3 regions of the Neobacillus sp. S1227 genome follow, and region 1 is predicted to be linked to each of the others. Evidence: riboswitches for the same ligand, from Rfam matches in the RefSeq annotation. Region 1 holds a riboswitch; each other region holds the start of a gene.
What was found. A riboswitch is a leader RNA that binds a small molecule or an ion and turns the genes downstream of it on or off. The one in region 1 is predicted to bind thiamine pyrophosphate.

Region 2: it holds a riboswitch for thiamine pyrophosphate, as region 1 does, so the genes downstream of both, tenI (thiazole tautomerase TenI) here and thiM (hydroxyethylthiazole kinase) in region 1, are expected to answer to the same signal.
Region 3: it holds a riboswitch for thiamine pyrophosphate, as region 1 does, so the genes downstream of both, tenA (thiaminase II) here and thiM (hydroxyethylthiazole kinase) in region 1, are expected to answer to the same signal.

What each region holds. Positions count from the first base shown of each region.
Region 1 covers NZ_AP038276.1:2,449,626-2,460,583, forward strand. Annotated here, with positions in the region: gene ACZ5AE_RS12450 (acyl-CoA thioesterase) at 1-394, shown strand, start outside; gene ACZ5AE_RS12455 (helix-turn-helix domain-containing protein) at 522-2,003, shown strand; gene hutU (urocanate hydratase) at 2,207-3,880, shown strand; gene hutI (imidazolonepropionase) at 4,032-5,324, shown strand; gene ACZ5AE_RS12470 (agmatinase family protein) at 5,302-6,300, shown strand; gene ACZ5AE_RS12475 (YheC/YheD family protein) at 6,409-7,737, opposite strand; gene ACZ5AE_RS12480 (glutaredoxin family protein) at 8,099-8,341, shown strand; TPP riboswitch at 8,431-8,539, shown strand; gene thiM (hydroxyethylthiazole kinase) at 8,618-9,436, shown strand; gene thiD (bifunctional hydroxymethylpyrimidine kinase/phosphomethylpyrimidine kinase) at 9,439-10,251, shown strand; gene thiE (thiamine phosphate synthase) at 10,248-10,901, shown strand; gene thiW (energy coupling factor transporter S component ThiW) at 10,898-10,958, shown strand, end outside.
Region 2 covers NZ_AP038276.1:3,638,751-3,649,708, forward strand. Annotated here, with positions in the region: gene ACZ5AE_RS18105 (MarR family winged helix-turn-helix transcriptional regulator) at 1-19, opposite strand, end outside; gene ACZ5AE_RS18110 (hypothetical protein) at 179-454, shown strand; partial or broken gene ACZ5AE_RS18115 (recombinase zinc beta ribbon domain-containing protein) at 621-767, shown strand; gene ACZ5AE_RS18120 (hypothetical protein) at 783-989, shown strand; gene ACZ5AE_RS18125 (GNAT family N-acetyltransferase) at 1,092-1,502, shown strand; gene ACZ5AE_RS18130 (hypothetical protein) at 1,664-2,434, opposite strand; gene ACZ5AE_RS18135 (hypothetical protein) at 2,421-3,470, opposite strand; RNA gene rnpB (RNase P RNA component class B) at 4,092-4,476, shown strand; gene ACZ5AE_RS18145 (hypothetical protein) at 4,548-4,727, opposite strand; gene ACZ5AE_RS18150 (hypothetical protein) at 4,843-5,034, opposite strand; gene ACZ5AE_RS18155 (HD domain-containing protein) at 5,266-5,796, shown strand; gene ACZ5AE_RS18160 (thiazole biosynthesis adenylyltransferase ThiF) at 5,847-6,866, opposite strand; gene ACZ5AE_RS18165 (thiazole synthase) at 6,863-7,630, opposite strand; gene thiS (sulfur carrier protein ThiS) at 7,632-7,835, opposite strand; gene tenI (thiazole tautomerase TenI) at 7,832-8,515, opposite strand; TPP riboswitch at 8,591-8,699, opposite strand; gene ACZ5AE_RS18180 (histidine kinase N-terminal domain-containing protein) at 8,913-10,019, shown strand; partial or broken gene ACZ5AE_RS18185 (NAD(P)-dependent alcohol dehydrogenase) at 10,889-10,958, opposite strand, start outside.
Region 3 covers NZ_AP038276.1:574,920-585,877, reverse strand. Annotated here, with positions in the region: gene ACZ5AE_RS02915 (glycerol-3-phosphate dehydrogenase/oxidase) at 1-374, opposite strand, end outside; gene glpK (glycerol kinase GlpK) at 530-2,020, opposite strand; gene ACZ5AE_RS02905 (glycerol-3-phosphate responsive antiterminator) at 2,321-2,866, opposite strand; gene ACZ5AE_RS02900 (energy-coupling factor transporter transmembrane component T family protein) at 3,207-3,944, opposite strand; gene ACZ5AE_RS02895 (ABC transporter ATP-binding protein) at 3,941-5,518, opposite strand; gene ACZ5AE_RS02890 (ECF transporter S component) at 5,496-6,092, opposite strand; gene tenA (thiaminase II) at 6,089-6,775, opposite strand; TPP riboswitch at 6,889-6,991, opposite strand; gene ACZ5AE_RS02880 (SdpI family protein) at 7,233-7,877, opposite strand; gene ACZ5AE_RS02875 (autorepressor SdpR family transcription factor) at 7,864-8,139, opposite strand; gene ACZ5AE_RS02870 (ABC transporter ATP-binding protein) at 8,454-9,383, shown strand; gene ACZ5AE_RS02865 (ABC transporter permease) at 9,385-10,506, shown strand.

The DNA.
Region 1 (10,958 bases):
TTATTCGGAATTAGAGCTAATTGCAGAGACAAAAACATTTCATGTTAGTAATGTGAAGATTTTTGATTATTTCGACCTGGGGCGGAAGGAATGGTACCGTTTTTGTACCCAGCAGCTGGGTGTAGAGGCAGTAGCGGTGCATATTGGCGTTGATTATAAAAAAGAAGTGTTTAATAATGATGAAATAATTGTTCGCACATGGCTTGAACGAGTCGGGAATACAAGTTTTACCCTTATGCAAAGGATGGAAAATAAACAGGGCATACTGCTGGCGTCTGCGGAAGTGATTTTGACAACAATTAATCGGCAAACAAGAATTAAAACAACCGTGCCCAATGAGATTCGTCAAATGCTCCATCAAAATGCTGAGCTTGCCGAACTAATCAACTGCTAAAAAAAAGGACGAACACCATTGCAATGGTGCTTGTCCTTTTTTCATTTAACTACTATATTGGATACTGTTAAACAAACATTTTATGCTATAGAATGATAGATAGGTTAAAAAAATGGAGGATTCATTAATGGAAGGAAAATGGCTGATAGCAGATCGAGACTTAAACGAACGAGAAGGGTTGAAGTGGATGTTAAAAACCTCCTCTATTCCTGTTGCCCGCATCATGTCGGCTGCCGATTATCAGGAATTTATCGTCCTTTTTGAGAAAGAATCCCCAGAAGTCGTCTTAATCGAACTAGATATGATTAGCAAAGAAGATTGGCCTGCTTTTCGTGATTTGATCCAAATTTATGAACCTATTCTGCTATTAACTAGTGCTGAGGCCACTTTTGAGAAAGCGCGCCTGGCTATAGATTTGCAGGCACTGGATTTAATGATCAAACCTTTTTCGACGGTAAAAATAAAGTCTGCATATCAAAAGGCTTCCAGAAAGCTTTCGACCAAATGGAGACCAAATGGTCCAATGCAGTCAACTCTCTATAAAGATATTACCTATGAGTCCTTATTTATTTTCCAAACAGGTTTTAGCGAAAACTACCATATTGCCGCATTTAAAGCTGAAGAAATTGAAATGAATCGTACCTTGCATTCCTTTTTATTAGAATATTCCTTTAAGGAATTGCATGGCATTTTTCCGTTAAGTGACATGGTGATTCTTTTGTTTAAGGAATCCTGTACCACCATTATGGAGCAATGCCAGAAAGCAATGAGAAGATGGGAAGAGGAATTTTCCGACTCACTTGCGATTGTCGTTCATAAAGGGAATTCCCCAATGCCTCTTAACGAAAAATATCGCCAAACCAGAAAAATGCTGGATTTCACTTATTATAAAGGATACCGGCAGGTGGCGGAGTTTGAATACGCTCCGAAATGGGTTTATCAGGACCCATTCTTAACGCCTCCCGAGCAACGGAATTGGATTGACATGCTCACCAACTTTGAATTGGAAAAAATAAAGAAATGCCTTTATGATGAATTTCTACAATTAGAAACTCCTTATCCGGATCCAGGGCTGGTCAGAATCAGGTTGACAAGTATTTTGGCGCAAATAAGAAGATTTATGAAGACCTATACTCTTGAGGAAGACGAGAACTTTGAGAGGGAATATCGCTACATTTTTAATTCTATTTTATATGATACGGTTCTTTACCGGACGGTTCAAAATCTGATTTTATTTATGCAAAAAATATTCCAGGGTGTGGAGGCTAACATCCGCAGCTTAAAAAACGATCCAATTGAAAGAGGCATCGCATATATGGAAGCTAATTTTTCTAATAGCCAGCTGCGGCTTGAAGAAGTAGCTCAATATGTGGAGCGAAATCCGTCTTACTTCAGTCATCTTTTAACCTCGACGATCGGTTCGAGCTTTACGGATGTGTTGACCGGAATCAGGATGAAGGAAGCGAAAAGACTGCTGCGGGAGACGAACAAGCCCATCAATGAAATTGCCGCTATGACAGGCTTCCAAAATTCCAATTATTTTAGCAGGCTGTTTAAGGACTTGGTAGGTTCATCGCCAAGAGAATATCGGAAAGAAATGAAACTATGACTCAGTGCAGACTGAGTCATTTTTTATTGGGTTTGTAAAAATAATTAATGTTTTCTAAAAAAAATATATTTTATAGAGAGTTTGTCCTAAAAAAAAGCATTTTATTATAAAAATAGTATCTGTTTTCTAATGTTTTATTCCTGTTTTTCAGAAGATTAGCTTTTTATAATAAAAATAGATTTAAATCAATAAGGGGTGTAAAAATGGAAACGAAAATATCACAACCAAGGGTAGTAAAAAATTATAAAGGCACTGAATTACATGCAAAGGGATGGATTCAAGAGGCAGCGCTTCGCATGCTTTACAATAACCTTGACCAGGAGGTTGCCGAACGACCAGAAGATTTAGTAGTCTATGGCGGAATCGGAAAGGCAGCACGTAACTGGGAATCTTTTGATGCAATTGTGAAAACGCTTTTAGAGTTAGAAGATGATGAAACATTATTGATCCAGTCCGGAAAGCCGGTTGTAGTTTGGAAATCTCATAAGGATGCGCCGCGTGTATTACTGGCAAATTCAAACCTTGTTCCTGCATGGGCTAATTGGGAGCACTTCCATGAGCTTGATAAAAAGGGCCTAATGATGTATGGCCAAATGACAGCCGGCAGCTGGATTTATATTGGCAGCCAAGGAATCGTTCAGGGAACCTATGAAACTTTTGCTGAGCTTGCTCGCCAAGAGTTTGGCGGTTCATTAAAACACTCGATTACACTAACTGCTGGTCTTGGCGGGATGGGCGGCGCTCAGCCGCTTGCTGTAACAATGAACGATGGTGTTTGTATCGCTGTGGAGGTCGATGAGTGGAGAATCGACCGTCGGATCGAAACAAGATACTTGGATGTAAAAACAAAGGATCTTGAAGAAGCATTACGTTTAGCGTTTGAGGCGAAGAAGGAAGGAAAGGCGCTTTCTATTGGCCTTCTTGGAAACGCGGCAGAAATTTTACCATTAATGATTGAAAAAGGTTTCAATCCAGATGTGTTAACAGACCAAACCTCTGCTCATGACCCATTGAACGGATATGTGCCAATTGGTTATTCTTTGGAAGCAGCCGCGAAGTTAAGGGTAGAAAATCCTGTGGAGTATGTCAAGCTTTCTAAACAAAGTATGGCGGTGCATGTGAAGGCAATGCTTGAGATGCAACAGAAAGGTGCGGTTACATTCGATTATGGTAACAACATCCGCCAGGTAGCAAAGGACGAAGGTGTGGAGAATGCTTTTGATTTCCCAGGATTTGTTCCAGCTTACATTCGTCCATTATTCTGTGAAGGAAAAGGACCTTTCCGCTGGGCGGCATTATCTGGTGATCCGGAAGATATCCGTAAAATTGACGAAGCATTACTTCGCGAGTTTAAAGATGATGAGCATCTTTGCAAATGGGTAAGAATGGCGCAGGAAAGAATTGCATTCCAAGGACTTCCGGCACGTATTTGCTGGCTGGGATATGGAGACCGTGCCCGTTTTGGAAAAGTAATTAATGACATGGTGGCTAGCGGAGAGGTTTCAGCACCAATCGTTATTGGACGTGACCACTTAGACGCTGGTTCTGTTGCATCACCTAACCGTGAAACGGAAGCCATGAAAGACGGTTCGGATGCAGTTTCCGACTGGCCGATTCTAAATGCAATGATCAATGCTGTTGGCGGAGCGAGCTGGATTTCATTGCACCATGGCGGCGGCGTTGGTATGGGATATTCCCAGCACTCTGGTATGGTTATCGTAGCAGATGGAACGAAGGAAGCAGAAGTTCGATTGCAGCGCGTATTAACAACTGACCCTGGGATGGGTGTAGTTCGCCATGCTGACGCTGGGTACGATCTTGCAATTAAAACTGCTAAGGAAAAAGGCATCAAAATGCCAATGCTCAAGCAAGACTAATATTCCCAGGATTAGGGTACGCAATCATGTTTGGCGGATATCTCGGTTAATTCGGTGAATAACATGCAATTATTGGCGGATTCCTGTGTTGAAATGGAAATGCAGCCCGAGATAATCCTGCAAGTCTACGTTTTGAAAGGAATGACTCAAATTGACCAAAGCAATTTTTATTAGAAATGCTTCTCAACTAGTTACTTTACATGGTGGCTCTGATGCACCACGGGTAAAAGCGGAAATGTCTGATCTCGGCATTATCGAAAACGGCAGTGTATGGATTGAGGACGGAGTTATTCAGGCTGTCGGCACTGATGAAGAGCTTGCCGCTAAATATACAAATCGTCTTAGTGAGGCTGAAGTGGTAGATGCAAGCGGGAAACTTGTGACTCCTGGGTTAGTCGATCCTCATACACATCTTGTTCATGCAGGAAGCCGAGAAAACGAGTTCAATATGCGTTTGCAGGGTAAAACTTATATGGAAATCATGAATGCCGGCGGCGGGATTCATGCAACTACAAGAGCCACCAAATCTGCCTCCCATGAAAAGCTTTTTAAAGAAAGCTATCATCGTCTGAATCAATTTTTGCGCCATGGCGTAACGACTGTAGAGGCAAAAAGCGGCTATGGGATGGAATGGGAAACCGAATTAAAGCAGCTGGAAGTGGCGAAAGAGCTGCAGGAAAAACACGTCGTGGATGTCGTTTCTACTTTTATGGGGGCCCATGCCGTGCCAAAGGAATATAAGGAGAATCCGAATGAATTTGTACGGGTGCTAGTTGAGGAAATGATTCCGATGGTGGCAGAGCTTGGACTTGCCGAATTTAACGATGTGTTTTGTGAACACGGAGTCTTCACCCCAGAGCAATCGCGGGTGATTTTGGAAGCGGGGAAGCGATATGGGTTAATTCCGAAAATCCATGCTGATGAAATCGAACCTTATGAGGGAGCGGAGCTAGCAGCGGAAGTCGGGGCAATATCCGCTGATCACCTACTTAAAGCGTCAGAAAAAGGAATGCAGGCAATGGCAGATAAAGGAGTAGTCGGGGTGCTGCTGCCTGGTACGGCTTACTTTCTAATGGCGGAATCGGCAAATGGCCGGAAGATGATTGATTTAGGAGTTCCAGTCGCTCTTTCTACCGATTGTAACCCAGGTTCATCACCAACCGTTTCACTTCCATTTATTATGAACCTTGGTTGTTTGAAAATGGGAATGACCCCTGCTGAGGTCATAGTCGCTGCAACCATAAATGCCGCCCATGCCATCAACCGCGGACGTGAGATTGGCTCATTGGAAGTAGCCAAAAAAGGTGACGTGACTATTTTCAACATTGAAAACTATATGAAGCTTCAATATTCCTATGGCGTCAACCATACGGATACCGTCGTGAAAAATGGCGTGGTGGTTGTCAGGGGAGGGCAGCTCGTTGAAGAGTTTTCTTTATCCTAAACTGAATCCGCCGAGCTTTACATGGGTACGGCCGGAGGGAAGCAATACACAGGCTTCCAAAATTCATGAATGGATTGAGCCTATTTCTGCTGCAACCAACCCGGAAAAAGCTAAGGGCGCTGACTTCGTCTTTGTCGGTGTCCCGCTTTCCCGTTCGTCCATTAGTGCATCAGGAGCCTCGGAATTTCCGGATGCTTTTCGAAGAGCTTGGAAAGGCTTCGCTACGTATAACCTGGATGAAGATGTGGATCTGGTGGAAATGTCAGCACTTGATGCTGGTGACGTTCCAATGTATGTCACCGATATCCACCGCTGCCACGATAACATCATTACAGCCTCTGCTGCGCTTCATCAGCATTTCACAAGCTCCAAAATATGCGCCATTGGCGGCGATCATTCTATAACGGCGATGATGGTCAAGGGGCTTCATCAGGCGAGGCCAAAGGAGAAGATAGGAATTGTTCAATTTGACACTCATTTTGATTTACGCGATATAAGTGATAATGGTCCTACTAATGGGACACCGATGAGAAACCTGATAGAAAGTGGAGTTGTACAGGGTTCCAATATGTACAACATCGGTCTTCACGGGTTTTTTAACACGAAAGATTTAAAGCAATATGCAGATGAAAAAGGAGTCAATTATATTACTTTAGGGCGGGCACGGAAAAAAGGTATTGAGGCGACGGTTTGTGAAAGCCTGGATGCACTCGCCGAAAGAGTAGACACCATTTATTTAACTGTTGACATGGATGTCCTCGACATCGCCTATGCCCCAGGGGTACCTGCTTCAACGCCGGGGGGCATGACCACAGCCGAACTGCTCGAAGGGGTAATGGCCGCCGCTAAGCATCCAAAAGTAGGTGCCATGGACATTGTCTGTCTTGACCCGCTCAAAGACAGTGCTGTCCAGCAGACCGTAAAACTCGGTACGCACGTATTTTTAACCTTTCTCACAGGAGTAATGTTGCGATAGGTGTCAGTCACCCCAAAAAGACAAACTCCATTATGTCGTTCATTAAAAAACCTCGTCTGATTGACGAGGTTTTTCATGGATTATTCAGTTCAAGAGCCTGAACAAGTATTAGATAAATCCAGCAAGTTTTTTTGCATAAAGCATATTGGTTTTGAGTATTTCGTAATATAGGTCTGGGTAGCCGGCGACAAGGGCGATTTCGTGGGAGGGGTTGCGGTATTGGACATCGAGTATCCATATTTCCTCATTTTCATCAACCTTTACCGTTACACTGGCATTGGCAAAATGGACTCCATTGCTTTCAATTGCTTTGACGGCTGCAATCGATTTATCCGAAATTTCCTTGATCATCATGGCCGTATTCACCTCGTCAAGATCCCAAACTTCTTTTAAAGTCTCCTTTCCCAATTCCACAAAAGGATAGATGGTGCTTAGTACTGTCCCGGGTTTTCCTTGTCTTGCAAACATGTTCATGACCTGCCACTTACCCTCCGGATTTTTGATGACAATCACACTAAAATCGATAGTCCGGTCATGTGTGGTTAGCAGCTCAATTGATTGCTGGATCATCCACTCCCCTTCCTGAAAATAGGAACGAAATAATTGATAGGCTTGTTTTTGGTAGGTATATTTAACTCTCTCAGATGTCCTTTTAAGGGGATTCGTAATCACTATATAATCATTATCTATGGAGATTTTATATATGGTGGAATCTTTCGAGGTACTAATCGACTTGACAATCACTTTAGGGTGTTTTTCTAAAAAAAGATAAAGTTCTTCAGGAGATTCGTAGAGAATCGACTCTGGCAGGTAATCTCTCACTACATAAGATGATTCCAAAATTTGATGGATTGTCCATTTTGTTAAGTTGAAATCATTAAAAACCGTGTCCCCGATAACATCTTGAAAATGTTTGATCCATTTTGAACTTGCCTTTCTTGTTAGGACAAATAGTGAGGAAGGATAGGGGAAAACACCTTTTTCCCACTTTTTGTAATTCGGGTTGTAGACATAACCCTTAATCGTTTCGTTCTCTTTATTTACACCTTCAATGGAAAAAACCAGAATGGCCCCCTTAATATCACTATAATATAATAAATAATCCAAAAGATCATCGAGTTTATTTTTTAAAGAATCATGGTGGTACCCTGCCAATAAACCGATAAAGGGTCCAAAGTGGATTTCGTTTCCTTTTAATAGAATTTCATAATGACAGTCAAGAGGAATATTTAATTGCTCAAGAATATCTGAAGAAAGACTTACCTCGTTTTCCTCTAGGTCAAGTGATGTATGAACAGAAGCTTGAACAGTTTGGCTGCCGAAGCTTACTAATCTTTCAGCTGGTTTAGTCAGCCCGATGAATTTTGCTACTTTTGGATGCAGACTTAAGTGGCCTACTTGTCCACTATCACGCCGTATTCGAAAAAAACTTTCCAATTATTTCCCCTCCTAGCATAAATGTGGTTAAGTTATTGTATGTTCGTTTTATTAATATTGTTTTTATTAAAGGGAAAATTGGGAGCTAAGTGGCCAATTTGGTTGTTAGCCTTTAAATTTTTTTGGGTTTGGAAAAACAGTATTATAGATAGTTTATTTTATTAAAATAATAAATAAATTTTGCATTTAAACCCAATTCGGATGGATAATGGAATTTGTAAATAAACGGGGAAATTAATTATATTTTCTATTATTCCTCGGGAAAGCGCAGGATAAGACATTTTTCAGGCTTTTTTTGTCGGTTGATGGCGCTCCGAAGCCGAAAAAGCTCGACAATGAAAAAACAAAGGAGAATTCAATTATGAATAAAAAGGTTATTGTGTACACCACGGACGACTGCATTGAATGCACTATGGTAAAAAAGGTACTTACAGAAGAAGGAATCCTATTTGAGACAAGGAACATTGCTAAGAATTCCGAGTATCAAAAAGAAGTGGAGAAATACGGTTTTCTCGGTGTTCCTGTAACGGTTGTCGATAACAGAGCCGTTAAGGGTTTTACAAATGAACTTAAAGAATTGATGGAGCTTGCGAAAGGGAGCTAATAATTTCATGTCTCGCTCTCTAGCATCAAAAACATTTTTCTTTACAAAACAGTGTTTAAGGTTTATTCTGATGTTAATTTCATAACCAGTGTAACTACTAGGGGTGCCCTGTAAGCGGGCTGAGAGAAAACGGCTAGTTTTTAACCCTTCGGACCTGATCTGGATAATACCAGCGTAGGCAAGTAGACCATGTTTAATTTTTACGGTTTCTTACTTAACTTAACCAGGTCCTTTATGAGGGTCTGGTTTTTTGTTTTATAAAAGGAGGAGAAGGATTTGCTTAAAAACAACTTGTTTGAAACATTGCAAAAAGTAAGAGAAGTAAAACCGCTTGTACATAATATTACGAATGTAGTAGTAACCAATTTTACTGCGAATGGACTTTTGGCTCTTGGGGCATCACCGGTAATGGCCAATGCTGCTGAGGAAGCAGCAGATATGGCACGGATCGCTAATTCGCTAGTTTTAAATATTGGTACGTTAAATCCGAAAACGGTAGATTCGATGATTTTGGCAGGGAAGGCAGCCAATGAACAAGGCGTTCCGGTTATTTTTGACCCGGTGGGTGCAGGGGCAACCCCGTATCGGACGGAAACAGCGCAAAGAATCATGAGGGAATTAAAGATATCCATTATTCGCGGGAATGCCGCTGAAATTGCCAATGTCGTTGGCGAGAAATGGGAAATCAAAGGTGTTGATGCGGGGACCACAAATGGTAATATTACCGCTCTAGCCATGTCTGCTGCAGAAAAATTAAACTGCATCGTCGTCATCACAGGGAAGGAAGATGTCATTACGAATGGCAGGTCTACTTACGTTGTGGATAATGGGCATCCATTGTTAACAAAAGTGACAGGGACTGGCTGCTTGTTAACTTCAGTCATTGGTGCGTTTACCGGGGTGGAAAAAAATTTAATGCAGGCATCTGTTGCTGCAGTCTCGATATACGGAATAGCCGCAGAAAAGGCAGCGGAACTAACGGTGCAATCAGGCCCAGGAAGCTTCCAAATCGAATTTTTGAACCAGCTTTCGAAGGTTGCTTCAGATGACATCAATCTCTATGCTTCCATAAAAAAATTAGCTGGAGGAGAGTAATAATGAAAAAGGCGTTAACAATTGCAGGTTCCGATTCTGGCGGCGGAGCAGGAATTCAGGCCGATCTAAAAACGTTTCAGGAGTTAGAGGTTTTTGGAATGTCTACAATAACGGCTGTTACTGCACAAAATACATTAGGCGTCCATGGAGTTTATCCGATGTCAGCCGAAGCGGTTATCGAACAGATGAAAGCCATTGGTGAAGACATGGGAACTGATGCGGTGAAAACGGGCATGTTATTTAATGCGGAAATTATCGAAGCTGTATCTGTTAACCTTACAAAATATCATTGGGATAATGTTGTTGTCGATCCTGTAATGATCGCAAAAGGCGGCGCTTCCTTGCTGCAAACGGAAGCAATCTCCGCCATGAAAAAGTTTTTATTACCGCTTGCCAAAGTGGTTACCCCGAACATACCTGAGGCAGAGGTTCTATCCGGGATGTCTATACGTTCAGCGGAAGATAAGCGGGAAGCAGCAAAAAAATTACATGCCTTAGGCGTACAAAACATTGTTCTGAAAGGCGGCCATGATGAAAACCCTTCAGAATCAACAGATCTCCTATTCGATGGAAAAGAATTCTTTACCTTTACAAGTAAGCGAATTCCGACTAAGAACACACACGGCACTGGCTGCACTTTTTCAGCAGCTATTACCGCTGAACTGGCTAAGGGAGCAGATGTATATCAAGCGGTCATCAAGGCGAAGGATTTTATTCAGGCTGCAATTGAAGATGGAATTGTGATTGGGCAGGGACATGGGCCGACAAATCATGGTGCATACCGGAAAAGAATCATGGAGATGGTTCAATCATGATAAACTTACGCGAAGCCTTGAAAGTATATTTTATTATGGGAACAGCTAACTGCAGGAAGGATCCGGTTGAGGTATTGAAAGAAGCCATCGCTGGAGGAATTACGCTTTATCAATTTCGGGAAAAAGGCGAAGAGGCATTAATCGGAAAAGATAAATATGCTCTTGCGAAAAAACTGCAAAGCCTATGCAAAGAACACAGAATTCCGTTTATCGTTAATGATGATATTGAACTGGCAATCGCACTTGACGCAGATGGGGTTCATATCGGTCAGGAGGATGAACCGGCAGAAACAGTCAGGCGTCAAATTGGCGATAATAAAATTCTTGGTATATCCGTTCATACGCCGGAGGAAGCAGATGCAGCCCTTAGCGCCGGTGCCGATTATTTCGGAATTGGACCGGTTTTTCCAACGAAAACGAAGGCCGATGCAAAGCCATCAAGAGGGACTGCACTTATCGAGGAACTGCGAAGCCAAGGAATTGCTGTACCGATTGTCGGAATTGGTGGAATTACAAGTGAAAATGCGGCAACGGTCGTGGAAGCCGGAGCAGATGGTGTTTCAGTTATTACCGCCATCAGCCTTGCCGATTCACCGCTCATAGCTGCAAAGGATTTACGAAAAAGTGTAGGGGGAGTAAGGAAATCATGAAAAAAACGTATAAACTTACGTTAACTGCTATGATGATTGCGATGGGGACTCTTTCAA
Region 2 (10,958 bases), 1.2 Mb from region 1:
TAGAGCATTTCCTGTTCATTTCCTTCACCTCCTTTCAAAATCTTGAATTAATTTATCTTGAATCTGAGATAATAATAAAACTTTATATCCCTTTTGTCAATCCTCTTTTTTAAAGAATTTGTACATAGTTTAAATTTAATGAATAAGGAAAGATTATCCCTTAGAGGTGAAACATTTTATGGACTTCCCCACAATTTATACAAATTTTTGGGATGCTGTTATTGCAGTTCCTGTCGTCATGATCCTAACACAGCTCTCAAAGGTTTTTTTTAAAATATCAAAAAAATATGTCCCATTAGTCGCATTGGCACTCGGCTTAATATTTGCCATATTTATCAGCCACCATCACAGCCTGAAGGCAGGTATCTTTATGGGATGGTTTTATGGATATGCTGCCATCGGGAATTATGCTGCATTAAAAAATACAATTTTAATTTATAGAAAAAATGCTTAGTGCCAGGGCGCGTTCCGTTTTTAGGAATGGTACCTGGCCTTTTCTGCAGGCTCTATCATTTTTTACCTAAAAACTCCTTTTAACTGCAACTATCTTTACTATTAAATGAATATTGCTAGATTCTTGTTCATATAATAGTTTTAAAAAAGGGAAAGAAGTGGTTCTTATGTCATTCTTTGCAGGAAAAATCTACTGTAATTTTTGTATGAAACCATTTAGAAGAAAGCCCGGAAATGGACCAGTTAAGTGGGTATGTCAGGGAAATACGCATCATCATACGTGTAATCCAAATATCGTGGAAGAGAATTGGTTAAAATCAGTGATAGGAATGAGATTGTATTGGGACGAGAAGGATTATTTAGATAGATTGCTAGAAGAGCAATTAAATCATATTGTTTTTGAAAGCAAACATAGATTGGTCATTAAGTTTTACAATCCTTTGATTGACGAAATAAGACTATTTGATGGCAACAACTACTATGGGTCGAACTTTAGGGTATATGATTTGGGTTGGCAATACGAGGATGTTTCATAATTTTGAAAACTGGCACCATTAAAACCTCTCCATCTGGTCCTATCTGGGGAGCCATCCATCCATTACAATTATCTTAATCTTAACAAATTGGAGGATGGAAAAATGAAAAAATCTTTACAAATCACATACAAAATCAATGTTTCAATCAGTACAGAAGAGCTTTCTGCAGTTTTTAAAGCATCCGGCATTAAACGGCCTGTTGACGATTTAGATCGACTGCAGCGGATGCTTGATCATGCTGATATTACAATTACGGCTTGGGTTGATGAAAAACTGGCCGGAGTAGCTAGAGCTATTACCGATTACAACTATTGCTGCTATTTATCGGATTTAGCTGTAGACAAAGCCTATCAAAAAATGGGGATTGGCAGGGAACTGGTCAGATTGTTACAAGAACAAATTGGAGATGAAGTGACGCTCATCTTGCTGGCTTCTCCGATTGCAATGGAATATTATCCGCGCATTGGATTTGAGAAAATAAATAACGGTTTTGTGATTGCACGACAGCGTTAAGCATAGTTGCTTTTATAACGACCGGATCTCGGGGGCTTCCACTCGCTTGGTCGTTATAACCCTTTTCATAATTGACTGGGGCTCGGGAGCTTCCGCTCGATCGGGCGTTATGAACCTTTCATAACGCCCTAATCCTCGATTAATGGCAAGCAATCGGTCTTTTACATAAATAATAATACCACTAACACTAATAGAATCGAAACTCCCTGCCCTACAGCCAACCCAATCAGCCACTTTTTTAATAACTCTTCCTTCTTAACAGCAGAATCAGCGTCCTCTTTCCATTTTTCATCCAATTGTTCCTGAAATTCTTTAAAACCCTGCTGCTGTTTTAGGTTCAATTGCTCCACATCAGCCAGCAGGCTGGCCTCAACATGATGAAGATTCTTAGAAAGGTCCGATAATCTTTCACTCATGGCTTCATACTTAATATTCGTGATGGAAGCTTGGTCGGTAATTCCCTGGGTAAATAGAACACCAACCTGCTCCTGTGATGACCGAATAGCCTCCAGGACCTTTTCTGTTTGCATTTCCATGAACTTATAATCATTGCGCTGCCGTTCTTTTAAATCCTCTAGCAGCTGTTCCGTCATCGTTAAATAATCCTGATATTGCTGATGCCACATGGCAATCTTTTTTTCCAATAAAGTTAACGTTTCATTGAAATGATGCATCCTACTGTCAAACAATTCCGACTGTGGATCGATGATTTCTTCCTTTAGCTTATCACGGATATCTAAAGGAAACTGACTCAACGACTGCCGCATATCTTGAACAGACTCATATACTTCACCATTCAATTCGGCAATCGTTTGTTCCCGATCTTTTAATAGTGTCTTTAATTCATCATAAAAAAGAAGGTTATTGATTTTTTTTAACGATTGAATCGCTTCATTATACTTTTCATCCACGGTTTTGTTAGAAGTGCTCATTTCCAATAATCCTTTCTGCTTGCTTTAACATCATTTGGCTGTATTGATGATACAACCAGCGTTCCACATCTGTCGTCTGCTCTCCAAACAATTCTGCCTGCCATTTAGTGACAGCTTCTACAAATTCTTCTTTTAAAATTTCATCTAGCCTTTGGAGCCGTTCTATTTCTTCGTTTTTTTTCCAGAGCACCCTCGTAAATTGTTCTTCTAGCGCTGCCAAGCTCAATTCTTTTTGCATTTTTTGCTCTTTTAGTTCGGCTGCTTTTTCTGAGGCGATTTGATGCTGTTCCTTCTTAGCCGCTGACTGCTGCAAAAGATTTCTTTTTCCAATTTGCTTAACATGATTCAATTGGTTTATATAATACTCGTAAACTAGCGTGTTGTTTTCATTTAATGTATCTGCCACAATCCGAAAATCCTCTTCAAAGTGTTTCAGGACTAAGTACTGGTCAAGACCCCTTCCATGCTTCAAGAAAAGGCTCGACGCCTTCGGATTGGATTGGAATTCATAGCTTGTGTCAGGAGCGAAATCGTGAAAAATTCGCGCTAATGTTCTTTCAATATCATCTAGCTGCTTTCGATAGAACTCCGCCATCTCCGATTCTGCCTCATTAAAGGCCTCTATCAGCTTGGTCGTTTTCCTTTCTTTGAACACAACTTGATCTTTTTTCGAATCAATTTCAAATTTCGTTTTTAAAAGACAGTTGAATTTTTCCAATTGAATAGCAGCCAACCCCGATAGCAGGCTTTCATAATCATTTATTTCCTCATGTAAATGCTGGACTGCCTTGGTCAGATTTTGATAAACCGGCTCTTCTTCTTCGATGCTATCCTTTATCAGCTTTATTTCCTTTTCCATCCTGTCCAGATCAAGATTGTTCTGTCTATGAATGCTCTTCATTTGCATTATTTGATTTTCCGGTGAGAGTACTGTCTTGTCATCAAAGCACGAAAACTCTTCATTAAAGCGATCCATTGCTTTATGTAACCATTGATCCTTTTCTTCCTCAAGTCTAGCAAGCAAATCGACGCTCATGCTACATAACCTCTTATTTTTTATAATTAAAACTCTCTATTGCCATATTTAAGATGATATATACCATCTTACTATAATTTCTAGATTTTTCTAACCTTCCTTTGCATTTTTTTATAAAAAAAATAAAAAGCCAGGCATACTCAGATGCCTGACATAATAAGGTTTTAACCTTTAAAATAAAATAAAAGAATTAAAAAAATGATTAAGCCTATTAAGAAAATGGGTCCAACACCGGAACTATATACGACATAAATTTTAACGTGAATTATCACATTGATTATTAGAACAATCAATAAGATAAATATTAAAAACATGACGATCAGCACATTGTTATTTTTGTTCAAAACATCAGCCCTTTTTCAGAAGCTTTTGATTGACGGATACGATTGCTTGTACTCCTACATAAATATTTTCAATTTGCTGATTTTATGCTATCTGTCCATCAAAATGCCTGTGTGAGTGAAGGCACCAAGGCAATGGAACCAATATTGTTCCACAATTGTTTTATTGGTTCACTTTAATTCGAATATGAATTCGGCATCAATGGAATTATCTACCATGGATTTTAAATCGTATTCCTGTTATATTAGATATTGTCGCTTCTATGCGAGGGACATATGGAATGGTGAGTAGTCGCGGTTCCTTTTTAGGAGCTGAGGAAAGTCCAGGCTCGCACAGTGCTGAGATGCCTGTAGTGTTCGTGCCATCTGCAAAGGTGGGCAGTCAATCCTTGTATTGGCTGACGGCGGTGAAATCATGCTAAGTCTCTAGGGATATGCTGAGAATAACCTGAAAGTGCCACAGTGACGATGCTTTTCTGGAAACGGAAAAGGTGGAACGGGTAAACCCCGCGAGCGAGCAACCCAAATTTTGGTCGGGGCACCATCCCGCGGGAAATGAACCTAACGGATGGATCAACCAATGGTTGATAGATAGATGACTACTACTTCCTGTACGAGGCTTGGCGCTGTTTGCAGTACGGAAGTACAAAACCTGGCTTACAGCCATTTCATGTGCAAATTAATAAAGTGATATAACAGGTAAAACTTAAGAGTTTTACCTGTTTTTATTTTTAGTCTACAAAACAGTCACTGACCCGCGGCTTCTTATTTCAAGTGGATCCTGTGCATCAACCGGTTGATTAACTTCGACAATTGGTGCCTTTGTATCTGCATCCGTTAAATCTTCGACAGGACTCATTTCTGCGGGTGTCCCCATATCATTCATCGCTACAGGAAATTTGTTTTCTTTTTTCAATCCAATCACCTCCACCCTTATTATTCCGATTAACCATCAAAAAAATGAACCTGGAAGAAATTTGATCGAGGAATATTTTAGAAAATGAAATCAAAAAATAAAGAGGAGTAAAAAATTACTCCCCTTCTGCTACAACGATTTTATACCCTTGTTGTTTCGGACCATTTTCGTATTCTTCAGCTGAAATTATGTAGAATGTCTCGCCATCGTTATTCGTGATCACGACTTCACTAGGGCTTTTATCTACCTTGGCATCCATAAGTTGATCGTATGGAGGACCTAGCAGTTCGGTTATGTTGTTGCTCATGTAAGACACCTCCTATCGGAGTGATTCTAACAGAATTTTATGAAAAATAAAAGATAAAAAAAGAAAGTCATCAACGATGTTGAATCCCTCTCCTTGAAAAAACCCTTCTTCTCTTTAAGCAGCCATTCTATTGTCTTCCATAAATATTTCTGTCAAATCAAGAATTTTTCTAACAAAACAACATTAATTGTTTTATAATACAAGATAACAATTTTTAAGAAGGTGATTAAAATGAGAGAAGTAACATTAATTCAAATTTTCAATCATCATATTGCAAAAAAATATTTAAGCCGGTCTGGAATTGTACATGCTATTGCATGTGCCTACCATGCCTTTAAGTTGGCAAAAGAACGCGGCGTTTCTGTTGACCTGGCAACGAAAGCAGCGTTGCTGCACGATATGGGTCATTACACTTGGTATCGCAATGGCAAATGGGATTATGATTTATATAAACAGAATGATATACATGCAATTAAGGGGGCAGAAAGAGCCCATAAATTGTTGATTCGGCTGGGAGAAAATCCGATTATAGCCAAAGAAATTGCACTGGCCGTTTTATTCCATACAGATTCTTATATGCCGGAAGGTTTCATCAACCGTACACCATTACAGGAAATTGTCAAATTAGCCGATGAGGTGGACGAGGAGCAAGGCGGCATGCACCATTATCGAAAAATGGATCATGATAAAGCCATAAGGATGATTGAGCGGTTAGACAAAATGGTTGAGGAAGAATTGAAAAATCTGAACTGTAAAAAATAAAGGGCACGGTCCGTATTATCGGAAACGTGCCTAAATCATTTTTATTGTCTTTAACCCAAGTATCGATGGTACAGCGCTTTCGCTTCCGAAACATCCTTGATGCCATGTACCAAAACTCTTCCGTCTTTAAAAATAACTAACCGATTAGCATTGACGGTAAAAGACAGAAGGTACGGATTTAGATGTACGATACCTGCTTGTTTTGCCAATATTTTTTCTAATGCTTCCAAGTCACGCACGCTTGGAACGGATGGGCGGATTTGGACAGAATCTCTTCCACAAAGGACCGCCGTTTTCATTTGATGTTCAAATGATAAATATGGATATGTGCGCCGCTCCCCGCAAGAAGGACAACCCTTGTTCTTCAACTTATCTACCTTAATTGCACTATATTGGTTTTTCCATAAATCAAAGGAAACAAGTTTGTTTCTTAATGAATCCATATCTCCAACCATAATTTTCAATGCTTCACTTATTTGGAAGGAGACAACCATGTTTACGGCTGGACTAATTATACCTGCTGTGTCACAGGTTAACCCTCCCAGAGGAACTGTTTCAAGTAAACAAGAAAGGCAAGGCGTTTTTCCAGGAATGATCGTGTAGGAAATGCCATAGCTTCCCACACAAGCACCGTAAATCCAGGGAACTCCGACTTTTTGCGAGACATCATTTATCATCATTCTTGTTTCAAAATTATCCGTTGCATCCATTATCAGATCTGCGTCTTTTGCCCAGACTTCAAGCTCTAGGGCTGATGCATGTGCAATGATGGCCTCAATATTCACAGAAGAGTTAATCGCTGTTAACCGATTTTTGGCCGCGATTGCTTTTGGAATTCTATTTTTCGCATCTTCCTCTGTAAATAACTGTTGCCGCTGTAAATTGGACCACTCGACATAATCCCGATCCACTATGGTTAATTTGCCGATGCCAGCCCGGACGAGTGCTTCAGCACTTGCAGATCCAAGTGCCCCAACTCCAATGATGAGTACATGTTTATTGAGAATTTGCTGCTGGCCGTCTTTTCCTATCGGTGAAAACAACTCTTGCCTAGAGTATCGATCATTCACCCGATACTCATTCCTTCCTTAGGGCTGCTGGCTGTCGCATATCGTTTTTTCTCAATTCGGCCTGCTTCATAACCAAGCATTCCCGCTTCAATCGCCAATTTCATCGCTTTTGCCATTTTAACCGGATCCTTTGCTGCTGAAACTGCAGTATTTAATAGCACCGCATCAGCTCCTAATTCCATTGCACAAGCAGCATCAGCAGGCGATCCTATGCCCGCATCGACAATGACAGGGACTACGGCTTGTTCAATAATAAACTGGAGGTTTACCGGATTGATAATCCCTTGACCAGAACCGATTGGCGACGCCCCTGGCATGACAGCATGGCAGCCTGCTTCTTGAAGTTTCCAGGCTAACACCACATCATCCGAGGTATAAGGGAGTACAATAAAGCCTTCCTTCACCAATTCTTCGGTGGCCTTTAACGTTTCAATCGGGTCAGGAAGTAACGTTTTATCACAGCCGATCACTTCAACTTTAATCATGTCACATAAGCCTGAAGCTTTTGCTAACTTAGCGATTCGGACAGCCTCTGCAGCTGTTTTCGCTCCTGCTGTGTTTGGCAGTAACGTATATTTATTGGTATCAAGCTGCTCTAAGAAATTCGGCTGGCTCGATTCGAAAATATTCATCCGTCTAACTGCAAATGTAAGGATTTCTGCTTCAGACACTTCGACCGCTTGCTTTTGGATGTCGAAGCTTGGATACTTCCCCGTTCCTAGCAACAAACGAGAGTGAAAGGATAATGGACCAATTTTTAACATATCAACCGCCTCCTACAAAATGAACTATTTCAATTCGGTCTTTATCTGCTAATCTAGTACTTTGGTGTTCTAACTTGGATAATATTTCACCATTCACTTCTACTACCACTACCTTATCGTGGATTTTATAATGCTTGAGAACATCTGAGACAAATATGTTATTGTCTGGTATTTGGGTCAACTTGCCATTTAAGGTAACCTTCATGTTCTTACCTCCTGCCCCGAATAATTTTTCAATACTTTGATATAAGCTTTTACGGCTAGAATGGGATCACTCGCTTCTAACACACCAGACATGACAGCAATCCCGTTTGCCCCCGCTTTGATTACCTGCCCTGTATTCTCTGGTGTTATTCCGCCAATGGCAATCACCGGAATATCCATTTGGGTAAGCCTAGTCAATTCCCGAAGCCCTTTTGAGGGCTTGTCCGGTTTTGATTGGGAGGGAAAAACATGCCCGTATAAAAGGTAGTCAGCACCCTTCTCCTTTGCCTGTTGTCCTTCCTCGTAGGAGTGAATGGAAGTCCCGACCCGTAGTTGAGGAAAATGTTCTTTTACACATGAAGTGTCCAAACTATGATAGGCTAATTGAACCCCAAGGGCCTTTGCCACGATTGCAACATCTACCCGATCGTTAATCACGATTTTTGCAGGTGGGACGTTTACATTTGTTAAAAGTTCGACTGCTTGAAAAAGTTCCTTTGCTGATTTTTGTTTTTCACGCAAGTGCAGTGCAGTTACAAATGGATGAATATTCTTAGCTATTTCAGCCAACTGGTCAATCGGCATATTGCCATTGGATATAAGATGCAGCTCTTTTTCTTTTAGACTAGTAAAAATACAAGCCCCCCTTTGATTCGATTTCTCTGGTCTATGGAAGCGCAAAACAGGCACAACAAAAAGCCACTTCCTTTTGTAAGAAAGTGGCCGAAATTTAGAAATGAAAATTTTGCTCTCCAAAAATCCCGTTGTCCACTTCCCTACGCTGGTATTAACCAGATCAGGTTCATAGAGTCCCGAAGTCACACTTCAATCTCAGCCTTTTAAAAAGGCACCTCTAGCAGATTTGATTCATATTCATTTGAACATATACCTTTTATGGGTTTATGTTAACACATTAATCAGAAAAGTCAAACATTTCAAACTGAATATTTGCCCGTCCTTTTAATCAAATTATTTTGAAATATTTTATATATATACCTATTTTGAGATATGAGAACCATCCCCATTCATCAAATTTTTATGCTATAATCAGCTTAATATAGTGGAAAGCAGGCTTTGTATGGATAAAAAAGTTGGCCAATTTCTAATTGAGAATGAACTAAAGTTTCTAAATTTTTGGGAAGAGGAAATTATTATACATCACCACAAGGATAATCCGGGACTAATTTTAAAGAATGGGTATTTAATGTACCATCTCATAATAAATTCTATTTTAAATGGATTCTCAGATGAAGATGTTAAATCCTTAGCTCACAAAGTAGCCTTGGAACGCGTCGAGGCTAATATCAATATTGGGGAATTTGTTTATAATGTCAATCTGGGCAGGAGTATTATTATTAAATACTTAAACCTTTCCGAACTCACCCAAGAATATCTGAAGTCTACTATTGACTTGGTCAATAAACAGTTTGATTTATTCAGTTATTATGCTGTTTCTAAGTACACCGAGATCAAAGATAAGAAACTACAAGAACAAAATTTATTTATTTCTCAAACACATAAGGACAGGTTGGCGATTCTTGGACAAATGTCTTCGAGCTTTGTTCATGAATTTCGCAATCCGCTAACTTCCGTTATGGGCTTTATAAAACTATTAAAACACGAGCATCCTAATCTACCTTATTTAGATGTCGTCAGCCAAGAATTAGAGCAGCTTAAGTTCAGAATTACTCAGTTCCTTCATACTTCCAAACTGAACATGCTGGCAGAAAGCCAGAATGAAGATATAACCATCCATTTATTAATAGAAGAAGTGCTTGATTTCCTCTATCCAAGCATCGTCGACGGTAATGTCCATATTAGTACAAATATCGATGCCGATATTTGTGTTACTGGCGATAGAAATGAGTTAAAACAAGTTTTTCTAAACCTGTTAATAAATGCCGTTGACGCAGTGTGTGAAGAAGAACATCTGCGAAAAATTGATATCCAAACAAATATAGATAATCAGCAAATCAAGATTCGTATTTCGAATAATGGCCCTACTATTGATCCTGAAACAGTACACTTAATTTTCGAGCCCTTCTTCACTACGAAGAAACTAGGTACCGGTATCGGCTTATTCGTATGTAAGAATATTGTTGAAAAACATCACGGTGAAATAGAATGTAAATCAGGTAATCATTATACTACCTTTCAACTTACATTACCTATTAAAAAGAATTAGAATTCATGCGCACCGCAAATGCGGTGTTTTTTGTTGTAAAAAAGAAAACGTTTAAAACAAGTCATTGGACTCATTTAGCCTTTCTATTCGACCGAACCTTCAATGATTCGCCTGTTCGGGCTTATAGAACCTTCCTATGATACGGAACTTTTAGGATTCATCGGTTCGGGCTCATATACCCTTTCTATCCTACCAAACTTTTTTAGGATTCTTCGGTTCGGGCTCATATACCCTTTCTATGCTACCGAACTTTTTTAGGATTCTTCGGTTCGGGCTCATATACCCTTTCTATGCTACCGAACTTTTTTAGGATTCTTCGGTTCGGGCTCATATACCCTTTCTATGCTACCGAACTTTTTATGGTTTCATCGGTTCGGGCACATATAGCCTTTCTATGCTACCGAACTTTTTATGGTTTCATCGGTTCGGGCTCATATAGCCTTTCTATGATACCGAACTTTTTTAGGATTCTTCGGTTCGGGCTCATATACCCTTTCTATGCTACCGAACTTTTTTAGGATTCTTCGGTTCGGGCTCATATACCCTTTCTATGCTACCGAACTTTTTATGGTTTCATCGGTTCGGGCTCATATAGCCTTTCTATCCTACCAAACTTTTTAAGGATTCATCGGTTTTGGGGCATATAGCTTTTCTATACTACCGAACTTTTCAATGATTCGCTAGTTCGGGGTCATATAACCTTTCTATGCTACCAAACTTTTGAATGATCTAACGGCTCGGGATTATTAAAACCTTTTTATGATACCGAACTTTTGAAAGATACAAAAATTTACGTCAAAATAATAGTTTTCAAACTGAAATAACTACCTTACCTTGTGCATGCCCCTGTTCAAAATACTTGAATGCTTTGAGGCACCATTGATTAAAACCTTCTGTCCTGCTTGAATCTTGCCCTTATCACGTATGCTTTGTAAGGCT
Region 3 (10,958 bases), 1.9 Mb from region 1:
TCATAAATTCTTAGTCCAATGGAGGTCATAAATTTGCCAAACGTTCCTCCCTCGAAGAAAGGAAGCAGCATCCACTCAGGAGTGGTTACATGAGGGCCATTTTCATACACAATGGCCCTTTCTTTTCCAACCTCAGCAACAACTTTAAAGTCTAACTGTTTTAAATACCTTAATCCACCATGCACCAGCTTAGTAGAACGGCTGGATGTTCCGGCAGCAAAGTCCTGCATTTCAACCAGTGCAGTGTTGATGCCGCGTGTGGTTGCATCCAAGGCGATTCCTGCGCCTGTGATTCCTCCGCCGATAACAAGTAAATCAAATGATTTCTCTGTTAAATTAGAAATAATACCGTTTCTTTTTAAGTTGGATAACATTTACTTTTCCTCCTTTATACGTAAAAAGAGACCGCAAACAGCATTGCCTCTAAAAGACAATGTGTTGCGGTCTCTCCATTTCTCCTACCAATTATTAACTTATTTACATTATAGCAAAATCTATTTCTTTTTGTAAATGTCAAATTTTCATAAAATTATTTAAACGCCATTGCGGCATGAACAGCCTTCTTCCAGCCACTGTATAAACCATCACGTTTCTCGGCGGACATTTTTGGTTCAAATGAACGATCAATCGCCCACTGTGCTTCAATCTCTTCCTTACTTTCCCAGTAGCCGACAGCTAAACCTGCAAGGTATGCTGCTCCAAGTGCAGTGGTTTCATTAACAACTGGCCTTTCCACTGGAACATTTAACAAGTCACTTTGGAATTGTAACAGGAAGTTATTCATGACAGCACCGCCGTCCACACGAAGTGCTTTCAGCATAATACCTGAGTCTTCTTCCATCACGGATAAAACATCTTTTGTTTGATATGCAAGCGATTCAATGGTCGCACGAATAAAGTGTTCCTTGCTCGTTCCACGAGTGAGTCCGAAAACGGCTCCTCTTACCTCACTATCCCAGTAAGGTGTTCCAAGTCCAACAAAGGCTGGAACCACATAAACACCTTCAGTTGATTCGACCCGTTTTGCATACTCTTCACTATAGCTGGCATCTTTAAACATTCTCATTCCGTCACGAAGCCATTGTATAGCAGACCCAGCAACGAAAATACTTCCTTCAAGAGCGTATTCCACTTTTCCGTTCAATCCCCATGCAATGGTTGTTAACAAACCGTGCTCAGAATTCACTGCTTTTTCACCGGTATTCATCAGCATAAAGCAGCCCGTTCCATATGTATTCTTCCCCATTCCCTTTTCAAAACAGGCCTGACCAAACAAGGCTGCCTGCTGGTCTCCAGCCGCCCCGGCAATTGGCACTTCTTTCCCAAAGAAATGATAACCAATTGTATGTGCATAAATCTCAGAGGATGATCTCACGTGCGGGAGCATTGAAGATGGTACACCCAAGATTTCCAGCAATTCCTCATCCCACTTTAGCTCGTGAATATTGAACATCAATGTCCTTGAGGCATTACTATAATCTGTTACATGTGCCCTGCCGCCGGATAGTTTCCAAATTAGCCATGTATCAATCGTACCAAAGAGCAATTTTCCCTCATCCGCTTTTTTTCTTGCACCTTCAACATTGTCAAGAATCCACCTTACTTTAGTCCCTGAGAAGTAGGGGTCGATGAGCAAACCTGTTTTTTCGTGAATAAGTTTTTCCTGGCCTGCCACTTTCAGTTCTTCACAAATTTCATTTGTTTGCCTCGACTGCCAGACGATAGCATGATATACAGGTGTTCCTGTTTCTTTATCCCATACAACAGTGGTTTCACGCTGATTCGTAATTCCAATTCCTGCAATTTGTTCCGGACTAACATTTGCTTCTGATAAAACTGACGCTATGACAGCAAGAACGGATCCCCAAATCTCATTCGCATTGTGTTCAACCCATCCAGGATTCGGAAAATACTGAGTAAATTCTTGTTTTGCGGCATGAACAATTTCTCCCTTTTTGTTAAAAAGAATGGCTCTTGAACTTGTTGTTCCTTGATCTAAGGATAATATATAAGTTTCCATCTGAATTCCTCCCCCTATTTATTTCAAGTATTCTTCATTCTGTTATCATCAAGCTACTATTATATTTATCTTAAGTATAAAAAAAGAAGATTCGGCAGGTCATACCATTAATAAGGTATTATCCGCGTGAATCTCCTATTCTCCGTCACAACTATTAACATTTACATGAAGTATACGCTAGGATTGAAATCGTTGTCAATTACTTTATTTATAATTTTTAGAAATTCAACTTTTTCCTTTGCTATTTCCAGTTTTACACAACAACAGATATAGAAACTACCTTACACAAAATTGTGAAGGCTAAATAAAGGATTTCCAGAGTTCTTTATTAGAAGTTGTTACCGCATGTGCACCAGCATCTAGTGCGTTTTGTACCTCTTCAGAAGTTTTTATGAAGCCTCCTGCAAAAACAGGTATGTCGATCAGCTGCCTCACCTCTTTAATTAGGCTTGGCAAGGCTCCCGGCAACACCTCTATATAGTCGGGTTTTGTTTTCTTAAGCAACTTAATACTTTTTTCAAGAGCGTGAGAATCAATTAAAAATATCCTTTGAACTGCAAGAACTCCTTTTTGTTTAGCCTTTAATATAACACTTGATTTTGTTGAAATCAGACCATAAGGTTTGTATTCCTGGCAAATAAACTCTGTTCCATACTCATCATTTTTTAAGCCATGAATTAAATCAACATGAAAAAGCATTTTCTTGTTATGCGCCTCTGCCATCATATGAACGTTTTTTAACTGAGCTATATGTACTTCTAAAAATACCCCTACCTCAAACGGGCTTCTTAAAAAGTTCTCGAATTCTTTCATACTAGATAATGCTGGAAGAATTTTCTGATTCATTTGTTCTAGCCCCTAACAAAATAAATAAATTTGATTTTTCAAATTAAGAAACCTTCAAACAATACTTTATTATAATTTACCATAATTTCCACTAATGTAGAGCAGCATCATAACTTTGTGTCCAGAGTTTAGTACCCGAAAAGGGTCATTCCCCCCTTTTACTAGGGGGAAAAAATAGATAAAATTTAAAATGAGACATGAGAACCGTCCCCATGCCTCTTAAGTGCCAGTCACTACCCCAATGCTGATGAAAATCAACAAATTAAGGATCGTGACCGGCACTTGTTTTACTCCTCTTGTATAATCCGGTGAATTACACTTTACCTTTTTCTCTAACCTTTCACTTAATAAAAATGATAATCCCTATTACAACAATTAATAAAGAAAGGAAGTAGGCCCAGTCTGTTGTTACTACTCTAGTGGTCTGATAGTAAGTTCTATCCCTTGCACCCGTAAATCCACGTACTTCCATTGCAACAGCAATTCGTTCAGATTTTCGTATCCCTTGACTAAACAGGGGTAATGCATACTTTATAAACGCCTTGGAGCTATTTTTTTGCTTGTAACCTCTTACTTTATGAGCCATTTTCATTTGGTTGAATTCAGATTGAAATAACGGAATAAATCGAAACCCTGCGAGTAGCCCATACGCCCATTTAGGTGAAAGTTTACACTGATGAATTAAACTCATTATAAACAACGTTAAGTCGGTGGTAGATGTAAATAATAATCCATACGTTACAAACCCCAGCATCCTTAAAGCAATGGTTAAGCCATGATCCGCACTTTCCACTGTCACATGGAACCAGGCCCATTTCCAAATGGTTTCTTCACCTTCTCCAAAAGCCGCCATCATCCAAAAGACTAGGATAAAAAATCCTAAGTACGGCAGCAGTCTTTTTAAAAGGTACGTGATTCTCCATCCTCCTAAAAAAATACCAATCAATACAGCAAGTACCCAAATACCAAAAGTCACTTTTGGATTAGTTACGGTCATTAACAGAAACATAACTAACAAATGAGAGAGTAGTTTAATAGAAGGATTTAAGAAAGAAAGGAAGGATTCGTTTGATTTCATACAAGAACCCGCTCCCCTCTTGCATGCATCAACTGGTAATGAAGAGGAGAAATAATCTCCGTTTCACTTAAAATATCTTGATTAGAAAATAACCCGGATGGTGTCCCTTGATAGGAAACTCTTCCTTTATTAAATAAAATGACTTGATTGGAATAAGTATCAACTAAATCCATGTCGTGAGTTACCATTACAATGGTAGTTCCCTGTTCCTGTCTCTCCTTTAATCGCTTAATAAGTTCATTAGCTGTTTTTTCATCTTGGCCGAATGTTGGTTCATCCAGCAATAATAAAGGTTGATCAAACAATAACATAGTGGCAACACTTAACCGCCGTTTTTGGCCTAAACTTAGGGTAAAAGGGTGAGAATTGTGATAAGACTCCAGCCCAAACTCCTGTAACAGTTGAATGGTTTTGGCATGAATCTGCTCCTCTTGCCAATTTCTTTGCCTGCCTCCAAAAGCAATTTCCTCAAATACTGTATCTGTAATAAATTGAAGCTCTGGATTTTGAAAAACAAAACCTGATTTTTCATATAATTCTCTATCCGCCCATTTTTTAAGTTCCGTATTTTGAAAATGAATTGTCCCATTCTTTATTGGCTCTAAACGGATCAGACTTTTTAAGAAAGTGCTTTTTCCACTTCCATTTGCTCCAACGATGGAAACCCATTCACCTTTATGGATGGTTATATTAATGTCCTTCACTATCGTTTTCTTTCCATAGCCAATATCCACATTTTCTGTACGAATCAAAGTATCCTCATTCACTCTTACTAGAGGTTCGGTTTTAAGCCTTTTTGACAGTTTGATAGATAAAGGATGTGAGGCATCTTCCACAACATCTATCCACTTGTATGGGAATAGTTTAGGGCGCCAAATACCAGATTCCACCATTTCACGGTTATAATGAAGCAGAATCTCTTCTGGCTTTCCATCCGCCATAATGCTTCCGCTCTCATTTATCATAATGACCCGATCCATCCATTCGATGCAGCCGTCTAGAACATGTTCGACAAATACCATCGTTTGGTTAGTCTTTTGTGATATTTGTTTCAATAAATCAAATATCTCCATCCTGCCAGCTGGGTCTAGTTGGGCTGTTGGTTCATCAAAAAACAATACTTCGGGTTCTAATGCTAATAAACAGGCTAATGCCAATCGTTGTTTCATACCCCCAGATAGTGTTTCAATCGGTGTTCTCCGGTCAACCTCTAATCCTACTATTTCCATTAAATCTGAAATGATGGTGTCCATTTCGTTTCGAGGAATCGAGCGATTTTCGAGGCTAAAAGCAATTTCTTCATCGACACGAAGCATACAAAATTGAGAGTCAGGCTCTTGAAACATAACACCGGCATTTCTCCTCTGGTAAACATCACCACTTAAATCCGCCTCAACATGCTCAGGAATGATACCTGCAAGAGCGGAAATCAAAGTAGATTTCCCACTCCCGCTTGGTCCGAGTATTAATACTTTTTCTCCTTTATTGATGGATAAAGTAATATTACGAAGGACCTGTTCAGAACGATGATAGAAACGAACAGAAAGATTTCTACATCCCAGAAATATTTCCATGAATGTCATCCTTTTTTCTTTTTTCTTTCATCAATTCATATTGTTCTAAAACACCTGTTTTAGCTAGTGCATCCACCACTACTTTCGCTAACAAGCCTCCAAGAATGATTCCGCTTATTACATGAATTCCTAACGTCGTAAAAAATACTCCTTTGGTGTAAAATCCAAAACCATTAGCCAATACGTTATACACCATTCCCATAATCGCAGCTAGAGCACCAGATAGCATTAACGTAATGAGGTTGTAGCGCTTATATCTAAATATAGCAAAAGCAATTTCGGATCCAATCCCTTGAAAAACTCCTACTAACAATGCCGAAAGACCAAAATGACTTCCTGTTAATAATTCAACAGCTGCTGCCGCAACCTCTGCGATAAAAGCAGCGCCTGGTTTACGAATAATATACGCGACTATTGGACTAGCAATCACCCAAATCCCAAACATAAAACCTGCGCCGATAGGTCCCACTATAGCAGAAATCGGAATCCAAAGAGTTGACCATCCTAAATAAATGACTCCACAAGCAACAGAAAGAATGACGGTAAGCACTACCTCCTTCATCTTCCAATTCATCTTTTCAGCGCCTCCATTTGTACTGGCCATTCCTCAAGTTTATAGGCCATATCCCAAAACATATATTCAAGCTGACAACTAATTAAGAAATGTTCTTTCATCTTTGCTTTTTCTTTTTCTGTTGCTTCCATTGCCCATTCATCTATCCGGGCACAAAATTTGGTTGTTATTGAATCTGTCCGATTACCATAAAAATGAATCCATTCATAAAATGGATGAGATTGGTCGGGATTAACCTCATTTAACAATCTCTTTCCAATTTCCCAATATGTCCATGGACATGGCAGTAAAACAGCCAAAATTTCCCCTAATGTTCCTTCATGAGCAATGGTAAGCATATGACGTATGTAATGAAGCGCAGATGGTGAGAGTGGAAACCCTTGGAGTTCCTCATATGGAACACCCGCTACTTGACAAAAGTTATTATGTGGATGGGTTTCGCTGTTTAATATAAATGATATTTGCTTATTAAACATCTCCATATCCTCTCGGCTCTCACATTTTGCAATGGCAATTCCATAGATTCTAATAAAGGAATTCAAATATTCAAAATCCTGTTTAACATAATGAATAAGCTGTTCTTTTCTTAAATCACCACTCGCAATTCCTCGTACAAAAGGATGTTCAAAAATTGCATCGAAGATCGGACCTGCTTCCTTCCTTAATTCTGCTGAAAAACTCATTAAAATTCCCCCTTATTAGTGATAATGGGAAGACTTTAAATGGAGCGATTGTCTGCTTATAAAAACGAAAAACCGCTCCAAAAATGGAGCGGCAGAATATTTGTAAATATACCCATGCACGGACTCCACTTTCCTACGCTAGTATGAACTAGATCAGGTTCAAAGGGTCCAGAATTACTTCTGTCTCAGCCAAAAAAGGCTCCCCTAGTGGTCTTCCTATTAAGTTATTATTCACTTTACACACGCTTTTTAAAAAAGTCAATGAAATTTATCATTTATTATCTTATTTTTTCAAAGATATTCCATTCGCCCAATAAGAGCAAACCATCATCTATTCATTTGCTCAGGGGTAAGGAGTTTGTGACCTCAATAGCGGACAAGTATTTGGCCATATAAATTAGTAGGTAATGGCGCACTTGCATACCCCTTCTGTTATAATGCATTCAGCTTCTGAGAATTACACTTTACGTTTTTCCTTTTTGAACACCAAATAGGAATAAATCATGACCAGGGCAATTCCCACCAGTAATGCCCCGAGGAAAATGTACATTCCCATCGGACCTATAAAGATGGCCGAGAATGGTACTAGACCTGTGATGACAAAAACATATCCTCCAAACCGGTGTGTTTTTTTCCAGACATATTCAGATGCCAGCGTCCACGGGGTGCGAATGCCAAAGAAATAGTTATGCCGAATTTGGGTCATGAAATTTCCAAGAACAATGAGGAGAATACCTATTAGCACTGGTACCACTTTTTGAAAAGGCACATCGTATCCCAGTCCACTAAACAGCCCCAGTAAATTCGTGATGGCGAGAAATAAGATAACCACAAAGTTGATGATGGAATATGCGCCGTTATGCTTTTTATAAGCGTCCCTTTTCGGGTCTATGGACGGCAGAAAATTTAAAAACAGAAACAGCACTAGGGGTAGTGCACTCATGGTAAGCTGCTCTATTCTTGAACCATACCGGTCTGGATCCCCACTTGGCCCCCAATGAACCGGAATCTTATTTGGCATATGCGGAAAAGCAATAAGATTCACCACTAACGGAACGAAGGAAATAATTAGTGCAATATAAAATAGTTTATTTCTTTTCATGAACCCCATCTCCCTTTTTGTCTAATAACCATTTGATTACATCCTGCAATACAGTTGAGTTTAAGGAGTAAATAATAAACTGCCCTTTTTTCTCATCCACCACCAATCCTGCCGACTTCAGGATTTTTAAATGATTGCTAATCGATGGTTTGCTCATATCAAATTGCTCAGCTATATCCCCTGCTGTTAAATCCTGATCCTTTAACAAATCAAGTATCTTTCTTCGAGTTGGGTCGGCCAAAGCCTTAAAAACCTCATTCATAATATTCCCTTCTTCATTATTTAGTTAATTATCTAAATATATAATAACATATTTTTCTATTCCCAAAAAGGGGTTATAAAACCATTTTTTATTTCAACAAAATTTCGGGCTTTTGACGACAGAGAAATAAATAGTTTAATAAAAAACGAGGCACCAGAACCGTCCCCAAGCCCTCTCGCTGCTCACACTTGAGCTTTCTATAAAATTTAAGAATTCTTTCCTATTTCACATCATAGGTATAACGTGGTATGCAACTTTTGGGAATTGGGACTTATGTGACAAAGTGGCTGGTTTCTAAGGAAAGGTGATGTGAGTTGAATATTTTAGAGGTCCAGAATTTAAAGAAATCGTTCGGTTCCATTCATGCTGTAAAAGATATTAGTTTTTCTGTAAAAGAGGGAGAGATTTTTACCATCATCGGACCTAATGGGGCAGGGAAAACGACCACACTTGAGATGATTGAGGGCTTGGTTACACCGGATCATGGTGAAATCCAGTTTGGTGAATTGAATTGGAACAGACATGCAGTAACGATTAAGAAGAAAATTGGCGTCCAGCCGCAATCTAGTGCCATGTTTGATTTATTGACACCGGAAGAAAATTTGAATTTATTTGCTACTTTTTACGATAAGGCACGTTCAACGGAAGAAATACTCAAATTGGTCAATCTGAACGAACATCGAAAGAATCAAGTCAAGAAATTATCTGGCGGCCAACGGCAGCGGCTTGCGATCGGGCTTGCGATGATTAGTGATCCAGATATCGTATTTCTGGATGAACCAACAACCGGGCTCGATCCTCAGGCACGACGCAATGTATGGGAGATTATTCTGGAGCTTAAGAAATTGGGGAAAACAACGATTCTCACCACTCATTACATGGAAGAAGCGGAAAAGCTAAGTGACCGGGTATGCATCGTTGACCAAGGGTTGGTCATCACCCTGAATTCCCCCTCCGCCCTAATAGAAAATTTAACAAAGGAAAGAGAGGTTCGTTTATCCTTCCTTGATGGAGAAAAAGCCGCCCATGATGCGGAGCTTTTTGCAAAAGCGCTTGGTTCCGTGACCCGGACAGAACGTGAAGGAACCGCACTTAAGCTATGGACCATAAAACCCGAGGATTTACTATTTGACCTTTTTAAATTCACAAAAGACAAGGACTATCAAGTCGAGCAAGTTTCGATTCGTGAAATGAGTCTAGAAGATGTCTTCATCGCTTATACCGGCAAAGAGTGGAGGGATTAAGATGAATAACCTCAAGCAATTCAAGCAAATGTTCCTTGCTCAATTAAAATTAACACTCCGAGAAAAACAAGCGTGGTTTTGGGGGATTTTTTTTCCGGTAATCTTAATGGTTATCTTTATGACGATATTCGGCGGCGGTTCAAATGATGATTTTAGCACCAAAGTTGCCATTGTTAATCAATCTCCAAATGAAACGTCGACTATGATGGCTAAGCAATTACAGCAAATTCCGATTCTTGAAGTTAGTAAAAATGAACCTTCTAGCGAAAAAAAGGCAAAAGTGTTGGTAAAAGAGAAGAAAGTCGATGCTGCCATCATTTTGCCGGAATCAGCAAACGCTACCTCGATTAAACTGATTGTCAACAAAGAAAATGAACAAAGTGTATCCACCCAGGTCGTTTCGGGTGTCCTGGATCAATTCATTCAGCAGGCAAACTTGCAAGCAGTGGGTGCAGCCCCAATCTTTAAGCAGCAATTTGAAACCATTTCTTCAGGCAGTTCGGAATTAAAGTATACGGATTTTCTCTTAACGGGGATGATTGCTTTATCGATTGCCCAAGGCGGCTTATTCGGAATGGTGGACTTAGTGGATATGCGCAGAAAAGGGTTAATCAAAAGGCTGCGGATGACCCCTGCAAAAATGGGGATCTTTGGCCTTAGCGATATGGTGATGCGCCTGTTATTCAGCACCATTCAAATCATCCTTCTATCGTTAATTGGCGTTTTCGTATTTGGAGCCAATTTGTTTATTAATTTTCCCAGCTTACTCCTGGTCTTCTTAATCGGAGCCCTTTCCTTCAATGGAATTGGCTATCTTATTTCTTCTTTTAGCAATACAAATGAGGCCTATATGGGTGTAGCAAACATTGTCAGCTTCCTCATGATGTTTGTCAGCGGCATTTTCTTTCCGGTTGAAACCATGCCAGAATGGCTGCAGCCTATATCAAACATCCTCCCGCTCACCTATTTTGCTGATGGTCTAAGAGACAGTATGGTCTATCATACTTCGATTCTTTCATCCCCCTTCTGGTATGGATTTGGAATCATGCTCCTATGGGGCGGAATTGCCTTTATCATTGGTTCGTTGTTCTATAAACGGAAGTCAATTGTTTCAGTCAGGTAAGTACGAAAAAACACGAAGAATGCCAGTCACCATCCGTATATTGTTGGGGAGATATCTACAATATACGGACAGTGACTGGCTCATTTTTCGTAGGAATAGCTTATTGCCACGCAGTATGTGCCGAACACTTGGGCGCATATAGCCTTTCTATGAGCCCCTACACTTGAAAAGTTCTGCTGTCCGGTCACATATAGCCTTTCTATGAACCCCTACATTTGAAAAATCCAGCGGTCCGGGCGCATATAGCCTTTCTATGAAATTAGCCCTAAGATTATCATCCATGATAAAGAAGGTATCCCCCAATTTGATATCTATATAAACGGAAAAGCCACGATTTTAAATTCGCTGGAGAAACACAAAATGCTCAGCAGCTAATCCAAGCTGCCGTCAGGAAAGAAATACTAACAACCTATAATCTAGGGCTAAAAAAGGATATTGATATATTAAATTTA